3 regions of the Devosia sp. LjRoot16 genome follow, and region 3 is predicted to be linked to each of the others. Evidence: riboswitches for the same ligand, from Rfam matches in the RefSeq annotation. Region 3 holds a riboswitch; each other region holds the start of a gene.
What was found. Region 3 has a riboswitch for cobalamin ahead of ACSQ23_RS02595 (CbtB domain-containing protein). Riboswitches for the same ligand answer to the same signal wherever they lie in the genome.
Positions count from the first base shown of each region.

Region 1: linked by a shared signal. The riboswitch ahead of metE (5-methyltetrahydropteroyltriglutamate--homocysteine S-methyltransferase) and the one ahead of ACSQ23_RS02595 (CbtB domain-containing protein) in region 3 are both predicted to bind cobalamin.
Region 2: linked by a shared signal. The riboswitch ahead of ACSQ23_RS07780 (HupE/UreJ family protein) and the one ahead of ACSQ23_RS02595 (CbtB domain-containing protein) in region 3 are both predicted to bind cobalamin.

Region 1 covers NZ_CAXUPH020000006.1:243,515-248,529, forward strand. The annotation lists gene metE (5-methyltetrahydropteroyltriglutamate--homocysteine S-methyltransferase) at 101-2,353, opposite strand; cobalamin riboswitch at 2,575-2,765, opposite strand; cobalamin riboswitch at 2,888-3,040, shown strand; gene ACSQ23_RS25205 (ribonucleoside-diphosphate reductase subunit alpha) at 3,153-5,015, shown strand, end outside.
Region 2 covers NZ_CAXUPH020000001.1:1,640,513-1,645,527, forward strand. The annotation lists gene trmD (tRNA (guanosine(37)-N1)-methyltransferase TrmD) at 1-39, shown strand, start outside; gene ACSQ23_RS07765 (SCO family protein) at 40-639, opposite strand; gene ACSQ23_RS07770 (copper chaperone PCu(A)C) at 642-1,625, opposite strand; gene ACSQ23_RS07775 (hypothetical protein) at 1,692-2,021, opposite strand; cobalamin riboswitch at 2,141-2,343, shown strand; gene ACSQ23_RS07780 (HupE/UreJ family protein) at 2,404-2,988, shown strand; gene rplS (50S ribosomal protein L19) at 3,368-3,913, shown strand; gene ACSQ23_RS07790 (hypothetical protein) at 4,126-4,740, shown strand; gene ACSQ23_RS07795 (hypothetical protein) at 4,981-5,015, shown strand, end outside.
Region 3 covers NZ_CAXUPH020000001.1:530,795-535,809, forward strand. The annotation lists gene cobW (cobalamin biosynthesis protein CobW) at 1-746, opposite strand, end outside; gene ACSQ23_RS02590 (CbtA family protein) at 743-1,510, opposite strand; gene ACSQ23_RS02595 (CbtB domain-containing protein) at 1,542-1,724, opposite strand; cobalamin riboswitch at 1,761-1,980, opposite strand; gene ACSQ23_RS02600 (hypothetical protein) at 2,001-2,600, opposite strand; gene ACSQ23_RS02605 (MarR family winged helix-turn-helix transcriptional regulator) at 2,679-3,158, opposite strand; gene ACSQ23_RS02610 (FAD-dependent monooxygenase) at 3,226-4,419, shown strand; gene ACSQ23_RS02615 (DMT family protein) at 4,489-4,845, shown strand; gene ACSQ23_RS02620 (NAD(P)/FAD-dependent oxidoreductase) at 4,820-5,015, opposite strand, start outside.

The sequences.
Region 1 (5,015 bases), on a different contig from region 3:
AACTACCTGATCGGCAGGCCGGCCTGCCTGCGCCAGGGTGGCACCTGGGATGGGGGCGCCTGTGGCAGCGCCCCCCTCACTTTACGCCCACGCCCAAGGACTAAGCCCGCAGCTGTCGGGCTGTCTCCACGAGGTTCTGCAGCGATGCCTCGACCTCCGGCCAGTTGCGGGTCTTGAGGCCGCAATCCGGGTTGACCCAGAGCTGTTCGCCCGGGATGCCCTCCGCGGCCTTGCGCAGCAGCGCCAGCATCTCCGGCTGGCTCGGCACGCGGGGCGCGTGGATGTCCCAGACGCCGGGGCCGATCTCGTTGGGGTAGCGGAAATCGCGGAACGCTTCGAGCAGCTCCATGGCCGAGCGCGAGGTCTCGATCGAGATCACGTCGGCATCCATCTCGGCGATCGAGGGCATGATATCGTTGAACTCGGCGTAGCACATATGGGTGTGCACCTGCGTCGCGTCGGCGACGGCCGAAGCGGTGATGCGGAAGCAATCGACCGCCCAGCGGAGGTATTCCTGCCAGTCGCTGCGGCGCAGCGGCAGGCCTTCGCGCAGCGCCGGCTCGTCGATCTGGATGATGCCGATGCCGGCCGCTTCGAGGTCGAGCACCTCGTCGCGGATGGCGAGCGCAATCTGCCGGCACGTCTCAGCGCGCGGTTGGTCGACGCGCACAAAGCTCCACTGCAGGATGGTGACCGGGCCGGTGAGCATGCCCTTCATCGGCTTGTCGGTGAGCGAGGCCGCATAGGCCGACCAACGCACCGTCATGGCCTGGGGCCGCGACACGTCACCATAAATCACCGGCGGCTTGACGCAGCGCGAACCATAGGATTGCACCCAGCCGTTCTTGGTGAAGGCGAAGCCGTCGAGCTGCTCGCCGAAGTACTCCACCATGTCGTTGCGCTCGAACTCGCCATGCACCAGCACGTCGAGGCCGATCCGCTCCTGGATGCGCACCGCCCGCTCGGTCTCCGCCTCGAGGAACCGTTCATAGGTAGCCGCGTCGATCTGCCCGTGCTTGAACGCGGCGCGCTGCTTGCGCACTTCTTGCGTCTGCGGAAACGAGCCGATCGTGGTGGTGGGGAAGGCCGGCAGGCCGAACCGTTGGCGCTGCGCCGCGCGGCGGATGGCGAACGGGCTGGCGCGATTGAGTGGCAGGCTGGCGGCCGCCCTGCCCTTCACCTCGGCGCGATGGATGCGTGGCGATTGCCGATGCGACAGCGCCGCGGCGGCGCTTGCTTCGAACGCCGCCTTGGCAGCCGGACGCCCCTTCTGCATGGCGAGGGTCAGCGCCGACACCTCGCTCAGCTTCTGGGTGGCGAAGGCCAGCCACGACCGGAGCTCAGGGTCGAGCTCGGTTTCTGCCTCGAGATCCACCGGGCTGTGCAGCAGCGAACAGGACGGGGCAACTTCGAGGCGGTCGGGGCCGACGCTGTCCCACGCCTTGTTGACCAGCGCCAGCTGCCGGTCGAGATCGGCCCGCCAGATATTGCGGCCATCGATGACGCCGACCGACAGCAGCTTGTCCGCCGGCAGCGCCTTCAGCACCGCGGGGAGCTGTTCCGGAGCACGGACGAGATCGATGTGCAGCCCGGCCACCCGCAGCCCGGCGGCGAGCTCGGTATTGTCGCCGAGCGCGCCGAAATAGCTGGTGAGCATGATGCGCGGCGCCACCGGCTGCAGCACCTCATAGGCGTGACGGAGCGCCGCCCGTTGCGCCGCGCTGAGGTCGAGCGCCAGGATCGGCTCGTCGATCTGCACCCAGTCCGTGCCGATCGCCTTCAGCGTGCCGAGCAGTTCGGCATAAACCGGCAGCACGGCGTCGAGCAGGGTTAGCGGGTCGAGCCCGTCGTCCTTGGCTTTCGCAAGGCTCAGCCAGGTGACCGGACCGACCAGCACCGGCCGCGTCTCGATGCCGAGCGCCCGCGCCTCGAGCACCTCGTCGACCGCCTTGTTCGAGGCGAGGCGGAACTGCTGGCCGCGATGCAGCTCCGGCACGATGTAGTGGTAATTGGTATCGAACCACTTGGTCATCTCCATCGCCGGCGCCGCGGCGGTACCGCGCGCCATGGCGAAATAGCGCTCGGTGGGGTCGGCAAGGCTCTCGAACCGCGGCGGGATGGCGCCGAGCGTCGCGGTCATGTCGAGCACGTGGTCGTAAAAGCTGAAATCGTTGGACGGGATCACCTCAATCCCGGCGTCGCGCTGCAACTGCCAATGGCGGGCGCGCAGCGCCTTGCCGGAGGCGTCGAGGGCCCCTGCATCGATCGCCCCCTTCCAGTAGGCTTCGAGGGATTTCTTCAATTCGCGATGGAGGCCGATACGGGGAAAGCCGAGATTGGCTGAACGGGTCATGGGGTTTCCGATGCGTGAACGAGCCCGGCGCCGAAAGGCGCGGGCAAAAAAGCTGATCAGGATGGAGCCGGTCGCCGGAGCGTTTTCAGGAAAAGTTGTGAGACTTTTCCGGTTCGAAAGCGCGACAACGAAAGGCCGCCGGTTCAGCGACGCATTCGGAAGTGGTGACGATGGTTCGTCATGGTCTGGTCCTCTCGCCGATCCGCCCGATCGACTGCAAGTGCACAATCACTTCCACGGTAGGTCTCCTGGCTCGCGGGGATCCTGAACGCTCGCCTTCCCGGCTTCTCGCCAGTGGCTCGTTGAGCGCCCATCAACGCCTACAGTTGCGGGGGCAGCTCCAGACTTGGGGACCACCCCGTACCGGATTCCCTGTTATCCCCTTGCGGGGACCATGGACGGGGTGAGGTTGTCGCAGGGATGGGGCGCTGTCAACGGGATATAAAGATTTCTTTATATCCTGCCCATCACAGCGAGCTGGCCGCCCGCGCGAATTCTGTCGCAACCCATTGACGCGAATCCCGAACAGGCACACTACATCTAGTGTGTCGTGGTCACCCGGTTCGCAAGGACGGGTGATAATAGGGAAGCCGGTGCGGGCAATTGCTCCAGTCCGGCGCTGCCCCCGCAACTGTGATAGCCGGCGCTGCCGGCCAGCCAGATACCTGCCACGACAGGTTAGTTCGTCCACGGGCGGGGTGCACCGGTTGGCCGCGAAAACGCCTGGGCCAGATGCGCCTGCGCGCCGTTTCGCGACCTCGGAAAGCCCCGCTACCACTCACGGGGTTACTTGAGGCACATGTCCACCTTAGAGATCGTCCATTCCGACACCGGCCGCCCGGTCGTCGTCACCTCTCCCGAGCCGCACGCGGCCAATGCGCCGGGCTTCTCGCTGCTGAAGCGCAATGGCGGCACAGTACCGTTCGATCAGAGCAAGATTGCCGTGGCGCTGACCAAGGCGTTCCTGGCGGTCGAGGGCAACAAGGCGGCCGCCTCACGCCGGGTGCACGAGATCGTCGAGCAGCTGACCGGCGAAGTGGTGGCGGCTTTGGTCCGCCGGGCCAAGGATGGCCGGGTGTTCCATATCGAGGATGTGCAGGATCAGGTCGAGCTGGCGCTGATGCGCGGCGAACACCAGAAGGTCGCCCGCGCCTATGTGCTCTACCGCGAGGAGCATGCCAAGGCCCGCGCCGACAAGGCGGTGGCGCCCGCCGCGTCCCCCGCGATCCGCATGGCCGATGGCGCGCCGCTCGACGAAGCGCGCCTCGCCACCGTCATCGCCGAAGCCTCTGCCAGCCTCGACGGCGTGGTCGCCGAGACCATCCTCACCGAGACCCGCCGCAACCTCTATGACGGCATTTCGACCGAGGAGCTGGCGCTGGCGCCGATCCTCGCCACCCGCACCCTGGTCGAGACCGAACCCAATTACGCCTATGTCTCGGCGCGCCTGCTCAACGACAAGCTGCGCCGTGAAGCGCTGAGCTTTCTCGCCGGGCGCCCCGACCAGGCGACGCAGGCCGAGATGGCGAGCCGCTATGCCGAGTATTTCCCGGCCTATCTCGAACGCGGCATCGGGCTCGAACTGATCGACCCCGAACTCGGCCGCTTCGACATCGCCCGCATCGCCGCGGCGCTCCGACCCGAGCGCGACCAGCAGTTCCAGTATCTGGGGCTGCAGACGCTCTACGACCGCTATTTCCTCCATGCCGCCGGCACGGTGTTCGAGCTGCCGCAGGCGTTTTTCATGCGCGTCGCCATGGGGCTCGCGGTGCGCGAGATCGACCGCGAAGCCCGCGCCATCGAATTCTACAACCTGCTGTCGAGCTTCGACTTCATGGCCTCGACCCCGACCCTGTTCAACTCGGGCACGCTCCGCCCGCAGCTCTCGAGCTGCTTTCTCACCACCGTCGCCGACGATCTCGACGGCATCTTCAAGGCCGTGAAGGATAACGCGCTGCTCGCCAAATATTCCGGCGGGCTTGGCAATGACTGGACCCCGGTGCGCGGGCTCGGCGCCCATATCAAGGGCACCAATGGCGAGAGCCAGGGGGTGGTGCCGTTCCTCAAGGTGGCCAACGACACCGCCATCGCGGTGAACCAGGGCGGCAAGCGCAAGGGCGCGGTCTGCGCCTATCTCGAGACCTGGCACGTCGACATCGAGGAGTTCCTCGATTTGCGCAAGAACACCGGCGACGACCGTCGCCGCACGCACGACATGAACACCGCCAACTGGGTGCCGGACCTGTTCATGGAACGCGTCGAAGCCGGCGCCGACTGGACGCTGTTCTCGCCCGACGAGACGCCGGACCTGCACGATCTCTATGGCCCCGCCTTCAAGGCGGCCTACGAAGCTTACGAAGCGAAAGCGGCGGCCGGCCAGATCAAGGTGTTCCGGACGGTCCGGGCGCTCGATCTGTGGCGCAAGATGCTGACCATGCTGTTCGAGACCGGCCACCCCTGGGTGACCTTCAAGGACCCCTGCAACATCCGCTCGCCGCAGCAGCATGTCGGGGTGGTGCACTCGTCCAACCTCTGCACCGAGATCACGCTGAATACGAGCAAGGACGAGGTGGCGGTCTGCAACCTCGGCTCGATCAACCTCCTGGCCCATATCAGCGACAGGGGGCTCGACCTCGAGCGGCTCAAGCGCACCGTCGATATC
Region 2 (5,015 bases), 1.1 Mb from region 3:
AGGCTCACACGGGCGCGCCGGCCGGATTTGCTCACCTGATCAGGCCGACTTGCCGAGCAGCTTCCTGATCTTGGCGAGGGCAGTGGTCGCGTCCTCCTGGTAGGCGATGGTGCCTTCGAAGCCGCCCTGGGCGTTGACGAGGAACACCGAGGCAGTGTGGTTCATGGTGTAATCCGAACCCTCCCCCGGCACCTTTTCGCCCAACACCTTCCAGGCCTTGACCATCTTGGCGATCTCCTCGGGCTTGCCGGTGACGCCAGTCACCCGGTCGGACACCCAGCTGACATAGCCATTGAGGATTTCGGGGGTGTCGCGCTCGGGATCGACCGTGACGAAGAAGGCCTTGAGGTTCTCGGCCTCGTCGCCGAGGTCGGCGAACCAGCCCGCCATCTCGCCCATGGTGGTGGGGCAGACGTCGGGGCAATGGGTATAGCCGAAGAACAGCAGCGAGGGCTGGCCGACCAGCATCGATTGGTCGACCGGGTTGCCGCGTTGATCGACGAGGGCATAGCTGCCGCCGCCGATGCCGCCGCTTTCAGGCCCGGGCCGCGTGACGAAGAACAGCAGCGTTGCCGCCACTGCCGCCAGCGCGACCAGAGCCCAGAGCGCGAGGCGGAGGCGCGAGGTCATGGCGCTCATGGTCAGCCACCGTGCATCGAGTGGTCTTCAGCCGGACCCTTGGCGGCCGGGCTCTCGACGCTGAGTTCCACCTCGACGCTGCCGGCCTTCTCGAAGTTGAGGGTCAACGGGATCTTTGTCCCCTCCACCAGCGGCTGGGCGAGCTGCATGAACATGATGTGGAGGCCGCCCGGCGCCAGGGTGACGGTTTCACCGGCCGGGATTTCGACGCCCTCGGGCAACTCGTTCATCTTCATCAGGTCGCCCTCCATCTTCATCTGATGGATCTGGACCACGCCGGCGACCGGTGAGGCGGCGCTGACCAGGCGATCGGCTTCGCCGCCCTTGTTGGTGATGGTGAGATAGCCGCCGCCAACCGGCGCATTGGGGAGGGTGGCGCGGGAGAAGCCGTCGCTGATCTCGAGATTGCCGATGGTGACCGCGGCCGGAGCGGCCATGCTCATGGCGCCGTGGTCATGCTCGCCGGCAGCCGCAGTGGTGACGGCGAGGGTGGGAGCCGGATGCTCGAGGGCGTGGGCGTTCTCGCCGGGGGCAGCGATCTGGTCCCAGACCACCGAGGCGGCGCCGCATTTCTGCGTCACAACGAAGGGCAGGCTGGTTTCAGCGTCAAAGCCCTGCAGCGAGCCCTGGATGACGAATTCGTCGAACTGGTCGTCGGGAACCGAGCCGCCGGCCCAGCTGACGGCGAGGGCGCCGGAGGTCACCGGCTGGCCATGCACCTGGTAGCTGTTCTGGTAGTCGCCCTTGGTGATCTCGACCGTCCAGCCGGCTTTCACCATGGGCTTGGCCGAAACGAAACCCTCGGGCAGCACGACGCTGACCGTGTCGGTGGGGGCGCCATCGCAGCCATGCGGGATGGCGATGGCGACCTTGACGGTCGCGCCATTGGCAGCGCTGGCCGGGGTGAGCGTGGCATGCGCAAAGGCCGGGCTCGCGAGCATGAGGGTAGAAGCCGCCAATGCGGCGATGCGGGATGTGGTGTGCATCTGACTCTCGTCTGTTGGCCGCGGCCGTAGCGGGCGCGCAGCAAATCGATAATGGGGTACGATCGATCAGACGGAGGCGGGTGGTCCGCGGGCGGTGGCAGTGCCCAGCGGCTCGGCCGGCAAATGCAGGATGGGAAGCGCGCCATAGGCGACATCTGCCAGCATCGCCACCGGGATAGCGATGTCGCAGGGCGGCGGCAGGTCAGCCCCGCCGATGCGGCAGGCGTGGCAGGGGGCGTGCGCCTTGGGGTCATCCGGGGTATCGCCGCAATAGCTCATATCGAGCGCGGCGGTGAGGGTATCGGGGCCGGCGGATGCGGTAGCCACCGGGGCGTGGGCGAAACTGAGGAAAACCAGGGCGAGCACGACAAGCGCGTGCAGCAGCTCTCTTCCCATGTTTCGCGCGTTGAGCACCGGCAACGACCCCGTTGGACGACAAGACCCTTTAGCGCAGCCGGGGCTGCCGCGTCATGCGGCAAATGCGCGGGCGGGCGATTGAACTCACCGGTGGAACCTGACAGAGATAGCGCGACGGTGCGCGACCCGCTTTTCGGGGCCGCGTGAAACGGGAAGCCGGTAGGCCATTGGCCGATGCCGGCGCCGCCCCCGCGACTGTAACGGGCCTGACTTTTCACTCAGCGTGCCACTGGTTTGCGACTGGGAAGGTGGAGTGAGAGGTGCCCGGAGCCAGGAGACCGGCCGTCCGGTGGTGACCCAAACCGGGACCATCGAACATGAAAAACGCTACGGGACGGCGGGTCCCGAGATGGAGATATTTATGCGCGCGCTTCTGGCCCTTCTGCTCATCGCCGTTCCGACGGCGGCTTTCGCCCATACCGGGCACGGCGACACTTCGGGGTTCCTACACGGCTTCATGCATCCGGTCGGCGGGATCGACCATATCCTCGCCATGGTGGCGGTGGGCGTGTTCGCCTATGTGCTGGGCGGCAAGGCACTGTGGCTGGTGCCGCTGAGCTTCGTCGCCATGATGGCGGTCGGGTTCCTGCTGGGCGTCGGGCAGATCGACGTGCCGTTCGTTGAACTGGGCATTGCGCTCTCGAGCGTGGTGATCGGCGGCGCCGCGGCGCTGGGTCGGCCGATGCCGGTGGTGGCAGCCTCGGCATTGGTCGGGGTGTTCGCGATCTTCCACGGCCACGCGCACGGCGCCGAAATGCCGGTCGATGCCTCGGGCTTCGAATATGCGGCGGGCTTCATCGTTGCGACCGCGTTGCTGCATGCGGCCGGCATCGGCGCGGCAATGGGCGTGACCAAGCTGGTCGGCAAGTATGGCAAGACCGCTGCGCAGGTGGCCGGTGGCGTGTTCGCGCTGGGCGGCATCGGGGTGCTGGCCGGCTGGCTGTAAGGGTTAGGTAGAACTGCGCGTGGGGCTCCCCCACCCAGCTTCGCTACGGCTTCGCCTAGCTGCGCTACCCTCCCCACAAGGGGGAGGGAGGGCGCAAGAACCGAAAGTGCAGCAAGCGTCTCCCTCCGCCGGGGGGACTACTTGTCGTCCCCCTTGTGGGGAGGGATCAAGGGCGGGGTGGCCCCACGCTCCGGCCGGTCGGCATGGAGGCGGAACAGAATTGCCCGGAACCCTAGACTCCCGGGCATTCTTGATTTATAGCCCCGCTCGCTTGAGCTTCGGCTCGGCCAATAATGCATAAAAATCCGTGCAACCAAGACCGGGCGGTCGGCGTGAAGCCGGCGAAACGCTCCTTTGAAAAAGACGAACGGAACATCAGATGTCCAAGATCATCGAACAGCTCAATCAGGAGCAGCACGATAAGCTGCTCGCCAAGGGCGCCCATCCGGAATTTACCCACGGCGATACCGTCAAGGTGTGGGTGAAGATCCGCGAAGGCGACAAGGAACGCCTGCAGGCCTATGAGGGCGTGGTTATCGCCCGCTCCGGCACCGGCATCATGGAAAGCTTCACCGTGCGCAAGATTTCGTACGGCGAAGGCGTGGAACGCGTGTTCCCGGTGCTCTCCCCCAATATCGACCGCGTCGAAGTGATCAAGCGCGGTAAGGTCCGCCGCGCCAAGCTCTATTACCTGCGCGACCGTCGCGGTAAGGCCGCCCGTATTTTCGAGAACGTCGGCGCCCGCACCAAGAAGATCGAGGCCGGCGAGCGCGTTGCAGCGCTTGACGCCAAGAACGCCCGCGAGGCCGAGAAGATCGCCGCCGCCGAGGCGCTGGCCAAGGAGCTCGCCGAGAAGGACGCCGCTGAGGCCGCCGCCGCTGCTGCTGCCGAGGCAGCCGCCGCGACCGAGCCCAAGGCCGAGTAATCAGTTGAAGCGCTGTTAAGTGGTCGCGGGCGTCGAACGGAAAAGTCTCACAACTTTTCCTGCGCCCGCTCCGGCCGTGCCACAGTTTCGGCACGAGCGCGACTAGAGTTCAGCCCGGCTCACGAGCCGGGCTTTTGATTCCGGGGTTGGGATGCCCCGTATTCCGGTCTTTATGCACGCGAGATCGGAGATCTCGCTATGGGGAAATTGGAATGGACGCAGCTCTTCAGGACGCGGAAGAGAGGCGGCACGTCGCCGCGGAACTCCGAGAGGAAGCCCGCACCGTGCTGGTGGAAACGGGCCTGCTCGAACTGCTCAATGCCCGCTTCGGCGAGGCTGTGGTGACCGGCAGCGCCGGCTATGACCTGATGGTGTGGCGCGATATCGACATCCACATGCCGTGCGAGGCAGAGCGTTGGGCCGAATGGGCCGGGCTCGCCGCCGATATCGCCATCCAGTTCGACCGGGCCGGGCTGCAGCTGCACAAGGCGAGCTTCCTCAACGATTATGTCGAGCCGCACCCGCTCGGCGCCGGGCTCTACTGGGGCATCGAGTTCAAGGATTACGCCGGCAACCCGTGGAAATGCGACATCTGGGGCTGGGAGCCGTTCGATTTCGCGGTGCGCCAGGCGCGCGATGCGAACCTTCGGGCCGATCTCTCGGCCTGCGACCGCGACCTGATCCTCAGGCTCAAGCACGAGGCGCGCGAGCGGCCGGGTTATTACGGCGTGATGGTGGGCAGCTTCGACATCTACCAGTTCGCCCTGGCTGGGGCCGGCGAGACGTTGGACGAGCTCGAGGTGTGGAAGGGGCTGGTGGCGCAGTAGCCAAGCCCGACGGTCTGTGCGAGTGGCGCACCCCCTCCGAGCTGCGCTAGGTCGCTTTGCTCCCAAGCTGCGCTTGCCTCCCCCGTCAAGGGGGAGGTTGCGCTGTGGCGCGATTGTGCCTGAGACACCGGCCTCGACGGGGAGGGTTGGGGAGGGGTGTGCAGCAGGTGCCATGGTTGCATTTCCCAGCGCATTCGCCAGATTACCGTCCGGCAGCACCACAACGACCGGAGACTTTCGATGCAATCCTTTATCTGCGTCACCTGTGGCGTGGG
Region 3 (5,015 bases):
TCGCCACCATGCTCGAGCTCGTGATGGCTCTCGCGTCCGGCAAGGTTGTCTTCCGTCGAGAGCCCCATGCCGAGCAGCGCCGCGACATCGACATGGCCGTTACGGGCGCGGACCACGCCGGTGCCCGGACGCATCTCGGCCTTGAGGTGGGCTTCGATGGTGTCGAGCTGGGCGTCGGTGACGAGGTCGGCCTTGTTGAGGATCACCATGTCGGCCGCGATCAGCTGATCCTCGAACAGCTCGCCGAGCGGCGTCTCGTGGTCGAGCATGGCGTCGGCGGAGCGGAGCGCGTCGACCGCCTGTTCGTCATTGGCGAAACGGCCTTCGCTGAGCGCCGCGGCGTCGGCGACAGTGACGACGCCGTCGATGGTCACTTCGGACCTGATCTCGGGCCAGTTGAAGGCGCGGATCAGCGGCTGCGGCAGCGCCAGGCCGGAGGTCTCGATGACGATGTGGTCGGGGCGATCCTCGCGTTCGAGCAGCGCCTGCATGGTGGGGATGAACTCGTCGGCGACGGTGCAGCAGATGCAGCCATTGCTCAGCTCGATCATGTCCTCTTCGCGGCAGGTCTCATCGCCGCAGCCGGCGAGGATTTCCTTGTCGACGCCGAGCTCGCCGAACTCGTTGATGATCAGCGCGATGCGCTTGCCCTTGGCATGGGCGAGCAGGTGCCGGACCAGGGTGGTCTTGCCGGCGCCGAGGAAGCCGGTGATGACGGTGACGGGGATCTTTTCGGTCGTGCTCATGCGTGGGCACCTTTCAGGGCGAAGGCGGAAGACCTGGCGAAGCGCTCGTTGAGCCAGCCGAACAGCGGGCCGACGATCAGCCAGAACAGCGCGCCGGTGGCGAGGGTCGCCGCGGCGAAGCTGGTCGCGAGATTGGCGGGTACGCCGGTGGTGTGTTCACCGACCAGTTGCGGCGCGCCGATGACGTGCGGCGCAAGGATCAACACGGCGGCAATGACGATGCCGGTCCAGTTGCGGAGCTTGGCGATGGCGAGGATGCCGGCGCCGGTGGCGAGCGCTGTGCCGACCCACCAGACCTGGCGGGCGACGAGATCGGCAGCGGGCATGCCGGGGAGTTCCGGCGGCAGGCCAAGGGCCGGGGCGAGCTGCAACGCGATGAAGCCACTGAGCCCCCAGATCACGCCATTGCGTGCGGTGATCTCGATGCCGGAAAGCACGGAGACGGCAGCCAGCACGAAGGCGAAGCCGATGCAGCCGAGGAGGTTGGCCAGCACGGTGTAGGCGATGCGCTCGGCGCCATCCTGCGGGGCCCAGGCGTCTTCGTCATGCTCGTGTGCCGGCGCGGCTTCGGCATGGGAATGCTCTGCGGTGCCGGCCTCGTGGCTGTGCTCGGCGACGGCCGGCACCTCGGGGGCGGCGTTCTCAAAAACCTCGGCGGCGAGGATCAGCGGCGCGACGCGCCATTGCTGCACGGCGCTCATGGCCAAGCCGGCTGCGAGTCCGGCAAGGACCGCAGCGAAAAAGATTCGCTGGAAGAGTTTCATCGATGTCTCGTGTGCTTAGAGCTGAGTCAGCTCAATGGCAGGGAAAGCCAAGCGCATGGCGCGTATCGTGCGCGCCATTGTGGACGGCCATGTCACTGGCAAAACCGACGCCGCCGACAAGGACGAAGCCGATAAACAAAGCCAGCACACCTGCGATGAGCCGCTGCGAGACCGAAAGACGGGCGATCGATGCCGTCTGGACCTGAGTATTCATATGCCTGCACCCTCCGTGCGGATGAAATGGGGGATGAACCCCGGTTGCACGCTGGCAGGTCTCCTGACTCGCGGGTCACCGTGGTCTCCGGCCTTCCCAACATCCCAAGGGATGTCAGTGGCATAGTCGGAGGCACTCGCCGCTTACAGTTGCGGGGGCAGCCACGGATTTGGTCCCTGATGGGTACGCCGCACCGTGTTCCCTTTTGATCCCCTCGCCCGAACGGGGTTGAGGAACCAACGTGGGGCTATCGTTACGCCGTGGGAGGGGGCGCGGTCAATCTTCCGCGGCAGCGGAATCGGGGTAGCCGACCGTGACGGTATCGACGCGCGCATCGACCTTTTCGAGCAGCGGCTCGCTCGACGAGATCTGCATATCGCCGGAGATGGCATCGACATTGGGGTCGGCCGGATAGTCGCCGACGGCAAAGCGGACGCTGACCGAGCAGCCACCCTCGGGCGGGGGGAGCTTGCCGCCCTCGAAGCTGGCGGCGCCACCATAATCCCAGAAGAAGCCGTAGAGCTGGAACGGCCCGCCATTCAGGGCTTCGACTTCCTTGACAGTCAGGCCCTGCTTGAGGCCACCCGGCGCCGTGTCACCCGGCGGCACGGTGAAGTAAGCGACGCGCTCGTGCTTTTCCTCGTCCCACCAGCCGAACTCGATGGTCTTGGCGGGATCGTTTGGGAAGATGGTGGTGGCGAGCACGGTAGAGCCCTCGGGGCCCGGGACATCGCCAGTCACCACATTATCCTTGCCGAAGGCTTCGATCAGCCGCGCCTCGGAACTGTCACCGGCGAACGGGCCCTCGCAGACGATGTCGGCAGCCAGGGCGGGCGCCGCCAGCAGCAACAGGGAAAACAGGACCAGCGCACGCATTGTCGACCTCCGTTGACCCGCCGAATCTAGCTGAGCCAGGTGAGTCTGGGCAGGCCTTACGGCGGAAGCTGGGCACGGTCACCGGCCCCACTGCAGTCGTTCGGTCATCTGGTTCTGGATCGCGAGGACCTCCTCGATCACCTCGGTGAGGAGGCGCAGCTCGGCGAGGCTGCGCTTGCCCAGCGCTTCGGCGCCAGCGATCGCCATCGGGGCGTAGGCCTTCTCGATCACCGCGGCAGTGGCCTCGGCGAGCTCCACCAGCACCTTGCGCCGGTCGTGCGGGTCGGGTTGACGGCGGACGAAGTTGCGCGCCTCGAGCCGGTCGATCAGCGAGGTGACAGCAGCCGGGGTGAGGCGGGTGGCACGGGCGATGGCGCTGGCGGTCTGCGGACCGCTGGTGAGGAAGCTGAGGCACAGCCGTTCGGCCGGGCCAAGCTGGAACATCGCTCCCACCTCCTCGTCATACCGCTGTGTCGCCTCCTGCCAGCGCACGATGAGCGTGCCGAGCCGCTGGACCAGCTCCGCCTTCGCGTCGCTTGACGAATTTACTTCGACCATCTAATTATATGCTCATCTAATAATACGACGGACGCATGATATGCGGCGTCGCGCAGGTGAGGCAAGAATGAAAGCACGCATCGGTATCGTTGGCGCCGGCTCCGCTGGGCTCGGCCTGGCCCTGGCACTGGTCAGGCGCGGCTTCGCACCCGTTGTCTTCGAGAAGCGCAGCGAGAAACAGGTGATCGACGAGGGGATTTTCCTGACGCTGGCGCCCAACGGCATGAACGCGCTGCGCGGCTTTGGCCTCGCGGCGGAGGCGCTGCGGCACGGGGTCGAAACGCGCGCCATTGTCCTCCACAACGAACACGGCAGGGCGCTCGGCACCGTCGACTATGCCCGCCATGCGGCACAGTTCGGCGCCCCTTCAGTGACGATCCGGCGCGGCGCGCTGGGCGAAATCCTGTTGGCCGCGGCGCGTGCAGCCGGAGTGCCGATCCAGTTCGAGACGCCGGTAAGCGCGGTCGCCAATCTCGAGACCGAGGTGGCGGCGACGACCGGTGACGGCGTGACGCACAGTTTCGACGTGTTGGTGGGGGCAGATGGCCTGCGCTCCAATGTGCGCAGCCTCACCATGCCCGGGCTGCCGTCACCTGCCTATAACGGCTTGCTGGGGAGCGGTGGCATCGTCGATGTGCCGGATGTGGCGCCGACCGATGGGCGGATGCTGATGACCTTCGGGCGGCGGGCGTTCTTCGGCTACATCAAGGACCCGGGCGGGCCGGTCTACTGGTTCAACAGCTTTCCTGCCGACGAGCAGCAGGCGCGGTTGATCGACCGCCAGGCGGCGACCGGGTATTTCGAGGCGCTGCATCGCAGCGATCCCTCGGTCAACCGGCGGATCATCGCGGCTGCCGCGCCGCAGGTGAGCCGGATCTACCCCGATTACGACGTACCGAGCCTGCCCTACTGGTCGAAGGGGCGGGTGATCCTGATCGGCGATGCGGCGCATGCGGTGACCCCGCATTCGGGCCAGGGCGCATCGATGGCGCTCGAGGACGCGCTGGTGCTCGCGGCCTGTCTCGAGGCGGAGGCGACACCTGAAAGCGCCTTTCGGCGTTTCGAGGCATTGCGGCGCGACCGGGTGGAGGCGGCGGTGCGGCTCGGACGGCAGGGCGGCACGCCCAAGAAGGCACAGGGTTGGCTGGCGCGGCGGGTGCGCGATCTGGTGCTGCCGCTGTTCGTGCCGCTCGGCCAGCGTGGGCAGGAGCACCTGTTCGCCTTCCGCGCCGACGATACACCGCTGGTCCTGCCGAACTGAGCGGCCTTGCGGCCGACACAGGGCCCGGTGATCAATGGGTAGAGCCAACTGATTCGCCCCGGTGCCCTGATGCCCTTCACCTTCCAGACGGTGATGCCGATCCTCTTATTGATCGGCTCCAATGTGTTCATGACCGTCGCCTGGTACGGGCACCTGAAATTCCCGCATATGGCGATGTGGGTGGCGGTGATGGTCAGCTGGGGCATCGCGCTGGTGGAGTACTGGCTGGCGGTGCCCGCCAACCGCATCGGCTACGGCGCCTATACGGCGGCGGAACTGAAGACCATCCAGGAGGTGATCAGCCTCACGGTGTTCGCCGGCTTTGCGGTGTTCGTTCTGGGCGAGAAGCTGACCTGGAACCACGCCGTCGGCTTCGGGCTGATTTTCGCCGGGGCATTCTTCATTTTCCGCGGGCCACTGAAGTAGCGACCAGCGACTGGTGGGCGAACACGCCCGCCCCTGCCCCGTCGGCGACCGCGAAGCTGATATTGTGCATCGGTCGCGCCGCATCGCCGGCGGCGTAGACGCCGGGAATGCTGGTCTGCTGCAGGTGATCGACGAGGAAGAAATCGCCAGCCATGCCGGCCTTGGTTTCG